One region of the Fictibacillus sp. WQ 8-8 genome, then DNA from elsewhere that is predicted to be linked to it. Evidence: riboswitches for the same ligand, from Rfam matches in the RefSeq annotation. Region 1 holds a riboswitch; the other holds the start of a gene.
What was found. A riboswitch is a leader RNA that binds a small molecule or an ion and turns the genes downstream of it on or off. The one in region 1 is predicted to bind S-adenosylmethionine.

Region 1 (5,132 bases):
CAAAGGAGATCCGATCGCTGACCTGTACGAAGACATTGCAGCAGAGGAAAAAGCACGTGCTACGTATCAATGGCTGATCGACATGTCGGATGATCCTGATCTCAATGACGGGCTGAGATTTTTAAGGGAAAGGGAGATCATCCACTCCATGCGGTTCCGTGAAGCTGTTGAAATTCTAAAAGAAGAGCGTGATCAGAAGGTTTTCTTTTAACCTCATTTATACCGGAAGCTGCAAACCGCTTGAATTCATCCAGGCGGTTTTTTCATTTATTTACAATTTCTTCACACTGCCTTTAAACAGCGGCAATAAACCTCTTGTAATCTGAAAAGGAAATCGTTATAAAGCAAGGAGGACTTCCATGGCAAGAGTAACCGGCTGGATCTATGAAAAGGAATGTGATGTATTTAAATGGGTGAACGGCAGACTGCAGCACCGTTTGCTGGATAAGTATTTCAATGGGATCACACACATTGGCGGAGCAACGTGCACCATTCTAACTACACTGCTTCTCCTGCTTACCATTCCTGCCGATCTGAAGAAATTTGCTGCTGCAGGAATCCTGTCTCTTATTCTCAGCCATATTCCTGTTGCAATCTCAAAGAAATGCTATCCACGGAAACGCCCTTATCTGATGATCGCGGGTACCAAGACCTTCAGTAATCCGCTGAAAGACCATTCTTTCCCTTCAGGACATACGACCGCGATCTTTTCGGTCATCATCCCGCTCGCTTTCATCCATCCAGGATTGCTTACCTTACTGCTTCCGCTCGGGTTGTCTGTTGGCATCTCGCGTATGTATCTAGGCCTTCATTACCCAACCGACGTGCTCGCCGGTATGATCCTCGGGATCAGCTCAGGAATCTTTTCCGTGTTTTTACTCAACGTTTATCTCGTTCCTTACTTTTTATAAAATTTAGGAGGGGTTACATGAAAAAAGCACCACAGGAAAACCGTTTGATGATTGTGCAAGAAATCAGTCCGAATCTCAATCCAAGAATCGCTCCAGCAGCAATCTTCAAGCTTCCTGTATTCATGAAAACCTTTGAGCATAAACCTCCGGATTTAATTGTAAAGGTGCCAGGCACCGGCTTTTGACATATGTCAAAAAGCGGTGCCTGGCACCTTTTCAAAAATAAACACTTAAATCGATTCGTAAAATAACAAATCGATAATAAACTAGTCGATTTCAATAATAAATTTAGTTTTTCGATAATATATTCTGTTTATCGATAATAAAAAAGATTTATCGATAATAAGTTCTTCTCAAAACTCTACTTACATAAAGAAATTCACTTTGTTACTTGCAAAACCCTCGTTATTTCCATATCAAGGGTCGGCTCACCATCATTTCACTCAATAAGTAGTCTCTTTACTAGTAAAACTGGTCAATCATTGCCTATTTTGATCAAAATAACTTTATTTCAAAAGAAAAACCGGCCCAAAGGCCGGTTTTTTCAATGTATTATGCGTTTGCTTGATCTTTAAGTGCTTCTGCTTTATCTGTTTTTTCCCAAGGAAGCTCAACGTCTGTACGGCCAAAGTGTCCGTATGCCGCTGTCTGTTTGTAGATTGGACGGCGAAGGTCAAGCATTTTAATGATTCCCGCAGGACGAAGGTCGAAGTTTTGGCGCACAAGATCAACCAATACTTCTTCAGAAACTTTTCCTGTTTCGAATGTGTTGACAGCGATCGATACAGGCTGTGCTACACCGATTGCATATGCAAGCTGAACTTCTACTTTGTCAGCAAGTCCGGAAGCAACGATGTTTTTCGCTACGTAACGAGCGGCGTACGCTGCAGAACGGTCAACTTTAGTTGCATCTTTACCGGAGAATGCTCCACCACCGTGGCGAGCATATCCGCCATACGTATCAACAATGATCTTACGGCCAGTTAATCCAGCATCACCTTGTGGTCCGCCGATAACGAAACGGCCAGTCGGATTAATGAAGTATTTTGTGTTTTCGTCGATCAATTCTGCAGGAACAACAGGCTTGATGACTTGTTCTTTAATGTCGGCTTGAATTTGCTCAATTGTAATTTCTGGATGGTGCTGAGTGGAGATAACAATCGTATCGATACGAACCGGTTTGTCATCCTCATCATATTCCACCGTTACTTGAGTTTTACCATCCGGACGAAGGTAAGGAACTTCTTCGGTTTTACGCACTTCAGCCAATCGGCGGGACAGGCGGTGTGCCAAAGAGATCGGAAGCGGCATAAGTTCAGGTGTTTCATTGTTGGCATAACCAAACATAAGACCTTGGTCACCAGCACCGATCGCTTCGATTTCTTCATCAGTCATTGAGCCTTCACGAGCTTCAAGCGCTTGGTCAACACCCATCGCGATATCCGCAGACTGCTCATCAATGGATGTAAGAACTGCGCATGTTTCAGAATCGAAACCGTATTTTGCACGGTCATAGCCGATTTCTTTGATCGTTTCGCGAACGACTTTTGGAATATCAACATAAGTAGATGTGGTGATTTCACCAGCAACAAGCACAAGGCCTGTCGTTACGGATGTTTCACAAGCGACACGTGCGTTCGGGTCGTTTGCAAGGATTTCATCCAGGATCGCATCGGAAATTTGGTCACAAATTTTATCCGGATGCCCTTCCGTAACTGATTCAGATGTAAAAAGACGACGACTTTTAGACAATTGAGATCCTCCTTCTCTATTGAAAGCATAGAGCAATTTTTTTATAAGATACGGTACTCATTCCTATATGGATACTTTGTTTTGTAAAATATTCAGGTTCAAACTGTTTTAAGACATAAAAAAAGCCTTTCCCTGGACCTAAAATACACGAGGGAAAAGGTCTTATGTCTACGCCTTCACCTCTTATTTTCAAGGTTTTTTCACCTTGCAGGTTAGCACCTTTTCACTTCACTGCACAAGATGCATATGTGATGATGAAGTGTCGGTTGCTGGGTTTCATAGGGCCTGTCCCTCCACCTACTCGGAATAAGAGTAGCCGTTCCCGAAATATAATAGCGCAGTTCGACAAACCTGTCAACTTGAAAAGCTATACTCTCCCTCTCCAGCGGGAGTCTGGGCGATCCTTCAAACGGAATTAAGTACCTATTATAAATGAAAGATTATGCTTTTAAAAACAAAGAGCCTGATTTATGAACCAATTTACAATTTGCTAAATAAAATAGTATACATTATTTGTTTCAATGTGTTATACTAATTTCGAATTTACTTACGATATTAATGATAAATATATTTCTTAAAAGGATGGTTTTGCGAACATGAATACGGTTGATTTAACGACGACTTTAGATGACATTCTATCCAGCGCTGCTACTCATGAAAATCTACCTGTACCTATGCTTGTTGAAAAGGCGCTGCTCCGAAATGAAGGCATTTTATCTTCAACCGGTGCTCTCAGGGCCACTACTGGAAAATATACTGGACGTTCTCCCGAAGACAAATTCATCGTGGATGAAGCTAGCACACAAGATAAAATAAACTGGGGCAAAATCAATAAGCCCTTTAACGAAGAGAAATTTGAGCAGCTCTATAAAAAAGTACTTCATTACTTAGGACAAAAAGAGGAATTGTTTGTATTCAAAGGATTCGCTGGTGCCGACCACGCGTACAGGCTGCCTATTCAGGTGATTAATGAATTCGCTTGGCATAACCTGTTTGCCCACCAAATGTTCATCCGTCCGACAGCTGAAGAACTAAAAGGAATCGAAGCGGGATTCACCGTGGTATCTGCACCAGGATTTCAAGCAGATCCTGCTGTAGACGGGACCAATTCTGAAACCTTCATTATTATATCATTTGAGAAGCGTATCGTATTGATCGGAGGAACTGAATATGCAGGAGAAATTAAAAAGTCCATCTTCTCAGTAATGAACTACATTCTTCCTGAAAAAGGGATCCTTTCTATGCATTGCTCCGCAAATGTCGGGCAGGAAGGCGATGTAGCTCTGTTCTTCGGATTATCCGGTACCGGGAAAACTACGCTCTCTGCTGATCCGCATCGTTCATTGATCGGTGACGACGAACATGGCTGGGCTAATACTGGTGTTTTTAACATTGAAGGCGGCTGCTATGCAAAATGCATCAACCTCTCTGAAGAAAAAGAACCGCAGATCTGGAATGCGATCCGTTTTGGAAGCGTTCTCGAAAATGTCGTTCTTGACCATGAAACTCGCGTAGGTGATTATAGTGACGGTACGTTGACTGAAAATACTAGGGCTGCCTATCCAATTCAGGCGATCCCGAATATTATCCAGCCAAGTGTTGCTGGTCATCCGAACACGATCATCTTCCTGACAGCTGATGCATTCGGCGTATTGCCTCCGATCAGCAAACTGACAAAAGAACAGGCCATGTATCATTTCCTTTCCGGCTACACGAGCAAACTTGCCGGAACAGAACGAGGAATCACATCTCCTCAAGCGACCTTCTCAACATGCTTCGGTGCGCCGTTCCTTCCATTGGAAGCAACTGTATATGCCGAAATGCTCGGAGAAAAAATCGATCATCATGAAGTAGAAGTATACCTGGTGAATACCGGATGGTCAGGCGGAGAATATGGTGCCGGCAAGCGCATGAACCTTTCCTACACAAGAGCCATGGTTCAGGCTGCCCTTCAAGGGGAATTAAAATCTGTAGAGACGATAACCGACCCTATTTTTGGACTGCATACACCAGTACATTGCCCAGGTGTTCCTGATCAAGTACTTCAGCCGAAAAAGACTTGGGAGAACCCGGAAGATTACGACCGCAAAGCAAAAGAGCTTGCAGGTAAGTTCAAGGAAAACTTCGAAAAATTCAACAATGTGCCAGCAGAAATTAAAAGTGCAGGACCGCTTTGCTAAGCTACATCCAAAACTCCTACAAACCGCTTCCCAGCCGAAGCGGTTTTTTATTTTCCATAAAAAGGTTGAAGTCGACACTTGTGTCATTTATAATAACGACATAAGTGTCATTTTAATTCCGAGGAGTGATCTCATGGAAAAGAAAGCAGGTAATACATTAAGGCAGAATAAATCTTTTAAGTTTTTAATGTCGGCACAGGTCATTTCCAATCTTGGTGACTGGCTTAGCATCATGGCTATTTTTTCATTGATGGCTTTTAAATGGAACGCCTCACCGCTGGAGATGTCA
Region 2 (5,132 bases), on a different contig from region 1:
TGGCGAGCTCAATCAATCCCAAAGACTTTGATGCCGTATGGAATTTTGCCGTATACACCGCCAAAGGCTTTGTAAATAGCTTTTTGTTCAGTCTGGACCACGAGAAGTTCAACCATGCCCTTTTTGATATTGCTGTGGCTACAAGGCATGAAGGAGACTTCAACCGTCTGCGGGAGGAAGCCGGAAGCTAATCGACTTCCTATATTAAAAAGCTTAGGAGATTGTTTATGTGGAGTGACAAAGGAAAATATATTGAGATCAAACGGCATGATGTTCTTTTTGAAGAGTGTCTTCGTTATTTAAACCGAAATCAAAATGAACTGCTGCATTCCGTGGATATGGACAACAAATCCGTAAGAAAGGCGGTTAGATGTGAAAAAGAGTGTGTTTTGATTCAGTTGGAGGCCACAGATCAGCACCTCGTTCTATCATTTCCAATCGAAGTTCCCGATCACAATACAAAAGCAGAGATTGTTCATCACGTCATCGATTGGATGGATTTGGAACGGGATTTAACCCCTTTCTATCAAATGGCAGAAGAAGACCGTATTTTGCGTAAGGTTGTCCCAGGGCGGGAAGGGCTGAGAATCATTGGAGTGCCTGACCTGTTTGAAGCCTTGGCCTGGTCTATAATGGGGCAGCAAGTCAGCCTTCACGTGGCTTATTTATTGAAGAGGCGGTTGGTTGAACACTTCGGAGAAAACATGGCATTCAACGGAAAAGATTATTGGATGTTTCCTGAGCCTGATAAAGTCGCCAATCTTACTAAAGAAAATTTGCTCTCCCTAAAGTTCACAAACCGAAAGGCAGAGTACTTGTTAGATGCTGCTGAATTAATCTCTAACAGCAGATTAACCAAAACAGGACTCCAAGAACTGCCCCTTCACGAGATGGAAAAGAAATTGACTTCGATCCGCGGAATCGGGAGCTGGTCAGCAAACTATGTCATCATGAGGTGCCTGCGCCATCCTGATGCATTTCCTGCTGCAGACGTTGGTTTGCATAACGCGTTAAAAAAGGTGCTTGGTTCCCACTCCAAGCCAAGCCTTCCAGAAATCATCGAGTGGTCTCAAAATTGGACAGGCTGGAGAGCCTATGTCACCTTTTATTTATGGATGGAGCTGGCAGCTGGATAATCTCTTTTATATTACATATTGCTCACACTCGGCTCTAAAATCGAAAAACGGTTTTTAACGGTATCGAGGTTCGCCTGTGCACCGATTGGGATGGCTGCCTTATAATACCCATGTGCTGTTGTAACATTTGTCATGAGCGGCTTCCCAAGTGGTACGACAAACGTAGTTATGAGCTGATCATACGTTACACCGTACGCCGGTTCACACGCTGTGCATTCACCCATCACAATGCCTGCACAATCATCAAATTTACCCGCAATTTTTAAATGATTGAGATACCGGTAAACCTGGTTAATCGGTTCATGGGTCTCCTCTATCACTAAAATTTTTCCTGCTGTATCAATCTCAAACGGAGTTCCAAGTGAATCCACAAGCGAGGTCAAATTGCCGCCAACAACTTCTCCCGTTATATTTCCTTGTACTCTGCTAATTTGAGGAATACCCGGCGGATTAACAATTTGCCGGGGTGACTGAACAGTTGAAGTTGCCTGGAAAAACTGTTGGTAGTTATAAGCCGGTGTATTTGGATTAAAGTCCAGCAGGAGAAGGCTCTGAAAGGTGATTAAATCGGTATATTGATACAGTACATTCAGCAGGATCGTAATATCGCTGTATCCTGATACGATTTTTGGATTCTGCCGGATGACATCAAAATCCAGATACGGCAGAATTCCCTCTACTCCTACTCCCCCTCTTGTCGGCAAAATCATTTTCACCTTTTTATTCGTAAACATCGCCATTAAATCAGCTGCCCGCTGTTCATCCGTTCCGGCCAAAAAACCAGTATTCGTGTAAACATTTTTCCCGAGGACAATATTGAATCCAAAATTTCGCAGCGTGGTTAATCCTTCATTAATTATTTGGGCCTCCAGAGGGCTTCCTAGTGTCACGATCCCGATGGTGTCCCCTCTCTGTAGTATCGGTGGTTTAACAGCCATACCTTCATCCCTCCATCAGCACGGTTTCCCATCGAGATTCCATCGATTATGTATATTAGAGTGATGATTTTCCTATAACTATATTTTTTCAATTCCTCCAATCAAAATACTAAAAAGGGAACGAACCGGGTATGTAGAAGTATATAGATATACCATCGTGCCATTTTTGCAATCTCAAATGAAAGGGAGAAAGGGGAATTTCCATGAAAGAATACAAGGTTATTGAATCCAGCGGGCGGTTTACTTTCAGCATGGAAACGTTAAGAGACTCAAATACTCCATTGTCCAGAGAGGAAGCCGAACAGATTAAAGAAAGGCTGGAAGAGTGCGTTCCCTTTCAGCTTGAAGTTGTAAAAATTGATTCAACGGAATGAAAACCTGCCCTATGAGGCAGGTTTTCTTATTACCCATTAACGGCTATCTTCTTCCGTTTTGTGCGATTGCTTAAAAGCCCCGATTTTTCAAGTACAGCATAGATCGAGCACCAGGACCTCTTGGAAAAATAGATGGGAACACTCTGTTTGTTCGCCTTTTTCTTAATCGCTGCTGAAAACTCATGGTTTATAAAATCGGTCAGGACCAGAACCAAGTTCACATGACTTGGAATCTCCTTTTGAGACATTCTAGCTTTTCTTCCGCTCACATGAATGATCTCCCTTATCCCTTGATGCTCCAGTTTCTTCGTAATTTTCCCAAGATGATCTCCACCAACAATTAATAACGACGACATACCAGCATCTCCCTTCTCTCTCTTATTTCAACTATTTCTTTTTGCTCGAGCTGAATAAAAAAAACAAAGGCATACATCCCAAAAAGAGAGTTGCCTTTGGTTTTCCAATCAGCAGCAAAAAAGAATATATAAATATCCCTATGGATTTACTCTGTTTTATACCGTAATAAAAACCTCTTCCTACTACGATCACGTAATAAGAAGAGGTTAGACATAACCAAATTACCCTTCTTATTGTCCAAGCCAAAGCTTGTTGGAATTGGCACAGTTCCCTCTCCGGGACCGCTGCCGAGACTTCAAAGGGCCAAATCCCTCCACCTCTCTTAATAAGTTAGAAAATTTTAAATTATTAAAAATAATATAATGGAATAAGCCTGGTAAGTCAACAGTTTTTAAGCATAATGACAGGCCGTAAAATGTCCGTTCCCCATATCCCTGAATTCGGGGGTTTTTTCCGCACAAAGCTCTGTTGCCAGCGGACACCGTGTACGAAACTTGCAGCCTGACGGCGGGTTAACAGGACTTGGAATATCTCCTTTTAAAATAATTCTCTCCCTCTTGATCCGTGGATCGGGTATTGGGACAGCAGACAAGAGCGCTTTCGTATAGGGATGCAGCGGATTATCAAACAGCTCTTCTTTCGTTGCCATCTCCACAATATTGCCAAGGTACATGATCGCAATCTTTGTACAAAGATGCTCAACGACACTCAAATCATGTGAAATAAACAAATACGAAAGGCCTTTCTTCTTCCTCAGATCACTGAAAAGATTAATAATCTGTGCCTGAATGGAAACGTCCAGAGCAGCGACCGGTTCATCCATGACAAGAAACTCGGGATTGAGTGCCATCGCCCTGGCAATGACGATTCTTTGCCGCTGGCCGCCAGAGAACTCATGAGGATAACGATCCACATGAAAGGGTGAAAGACCGCATGTTTCCATTACTTGAAGCACCTTTGCTCTAACATCCTTACTGGTAGCAAGACCGTGCTGAACCATGGCTTCCCCAATGGCATCTCCCACCCGGATCCTGGGGTTTAATGAGCTGAACGGGTCCTGAAAGACGAGTTGGGTCTGCACACGCAAACCCCGTAGTTCCTTTTTCGTTAGTGAGAAAACATCTTTCCCTTTAAAACGAACTTCCCCTTCGGTCTTCTCATGCAGCCTTAGAATGGTCTTTCCAATCGTGGATTTCCCGCTGCCGGACTCTCCGACGAGGCCAAATACGTCTCCTTTTTCAATCGTAAACGAGACACCATCGACCGCCTTGACCGATTCACCCTTTTTCCCAAATAGGCCGTTAGAGCTTGAGTAGTATTTTTTTAAATTTTCCACTTCTAATAATGCTTCACTCATCGTACGGCCTCTCTTTCATAAAGGTAGCAGCTGACACTATGGTTCTCAGAGGTTTTTTCCAGCTCTGGATGCTTTGTCCGGCAAATGTCCATGCAATGCTCGCACCGGTCAGCAAAATAACACGATTCAGTCAGTTCAGCAAGGTTTGGAACTTGGCCGGCTATCGTGTAAAGCTCCTCTTTTCGCTCTCCAATCACCGGTTTGGCTTTCAGAAGACCCTTCGTGTAAGGATGCTGTGGATTCGTAAACATTTCCAGGACAGGACCCTGCTCCACAATCTTGCCTGCGTACATAACGACAATATAATCTGCCATCTCGGCAACAACTCCAAGGTCATGGGTAATCAGCAGAATGGATGTTTTAAACTGCTCTTTAATATCCCGTAAAATATCCAGGATCTGAGCTTGAATCGTTACATCCAGGGCAGTCGTAGGCTCATCGGCGATGATGAGCTTCGGATTGCAGCTGATCGCGATGCCGATCATGATCCGCTGCAGCATACCCCCGCTCAGTTCGTGCGGATACATGTTAATGATTTTCTCAGCATTTGGAATTCCCAGCCTTGTGATGAGCTCCTGTGCTTTCTTATAGGCTTCATTCCGGCTAAGCAGCAGATGCTCCTGGAGCGGCTCAATCATCTGCTGGCCGATCGTATACACTGGATTCAGCGAGGTCATCGGCTCCTGAAAGATCATTCCGATATCATTTCCGCGAAGGCGGCTGATCTCTTTTTTATTCAGTTTAAGAAGATTTCGGCCGGCAAAGTTCACTTCTCCGTTTTCAATCTTTCCGTTCTCATTTATGAGCTGCATGATGGAAAGTGATGTGATGCTTTTTCCGCAGCCTGACTCTCCGACGATACAGACCGTTTCCTGCTCACCAATGGAAAAGCTGACGTCATTCACTGCCCTTACAACGCCCTCTTCCGTATAAAAATTAGTGACTAAGTTTTTTACTTCTAACAGTGCTT

Region 2: another riboswitch for S-adenosylmethionine. It lies ahead of M1K46_RS18865 (DUF2325 domain-containing protein); the one in region 1 lies ahead of metK (methionine adenosyltransferase).

Annotation. Positions count from the first base shown of each region.
Region 1 covers NZ_JAMXKG010000005.1:312,636-317,767, forward strand. Annotated here, with positions in the region: gene M1K46_RS13460 (manganese catalase family protein) at 1-211, shown strand, start outside; gene M1K46_RS13465 (phosphatase PAP2 family protein) at 360-911, shown strand; gene M1K46_RS13470 (hypothetical protein) at 929-1,096, shown strand; gene metK (methionine adenosyltransferase) at 1,464-2,663, opposite strand; SAM riboswitch class I at 2,844-2,976, opposite strand; gene pckA (phosphoenolpyruvate carboxykinase (ATP)) at 3,260-4,843, shown strand; gene M1K46_RS13485 (MFS transporter) at 4,977-5,132, shown strand, end outside.
Region 2 covers NZ_JAMXKG010000009.1:86,328-91,459, forward strand. Annotated here, with positions in the region: gene M1K46_RS18845 (hypothetical protein) at 1-191, shown strand, start outside; gene M1K46_RS18850 (DNA-3-methyladenine glycosylase family protein) at 228-1,136, shown strand; gene M1K46_RS18855 (S66 peptidase family protein) at 1,148-2,074, opposite strand; gene M1K46_RS18860 (hypothetical protein) at 2,278-2,448, shown strand; gene M1K46_RS18865 (DUF2325 domain-containing protein) at 2,478-2,804, opposite strand; SAM riboswitch class I at 3,033-3,137, opposite strand; gene M1K46_RS18870 (ABC transporter ATP-binding protein) at 3,197-4,162, opposite strand; gene M1K46_RS18875 (ABC transporter ATP-binding protein) at 4,159-5,132, opposite strand, start outside.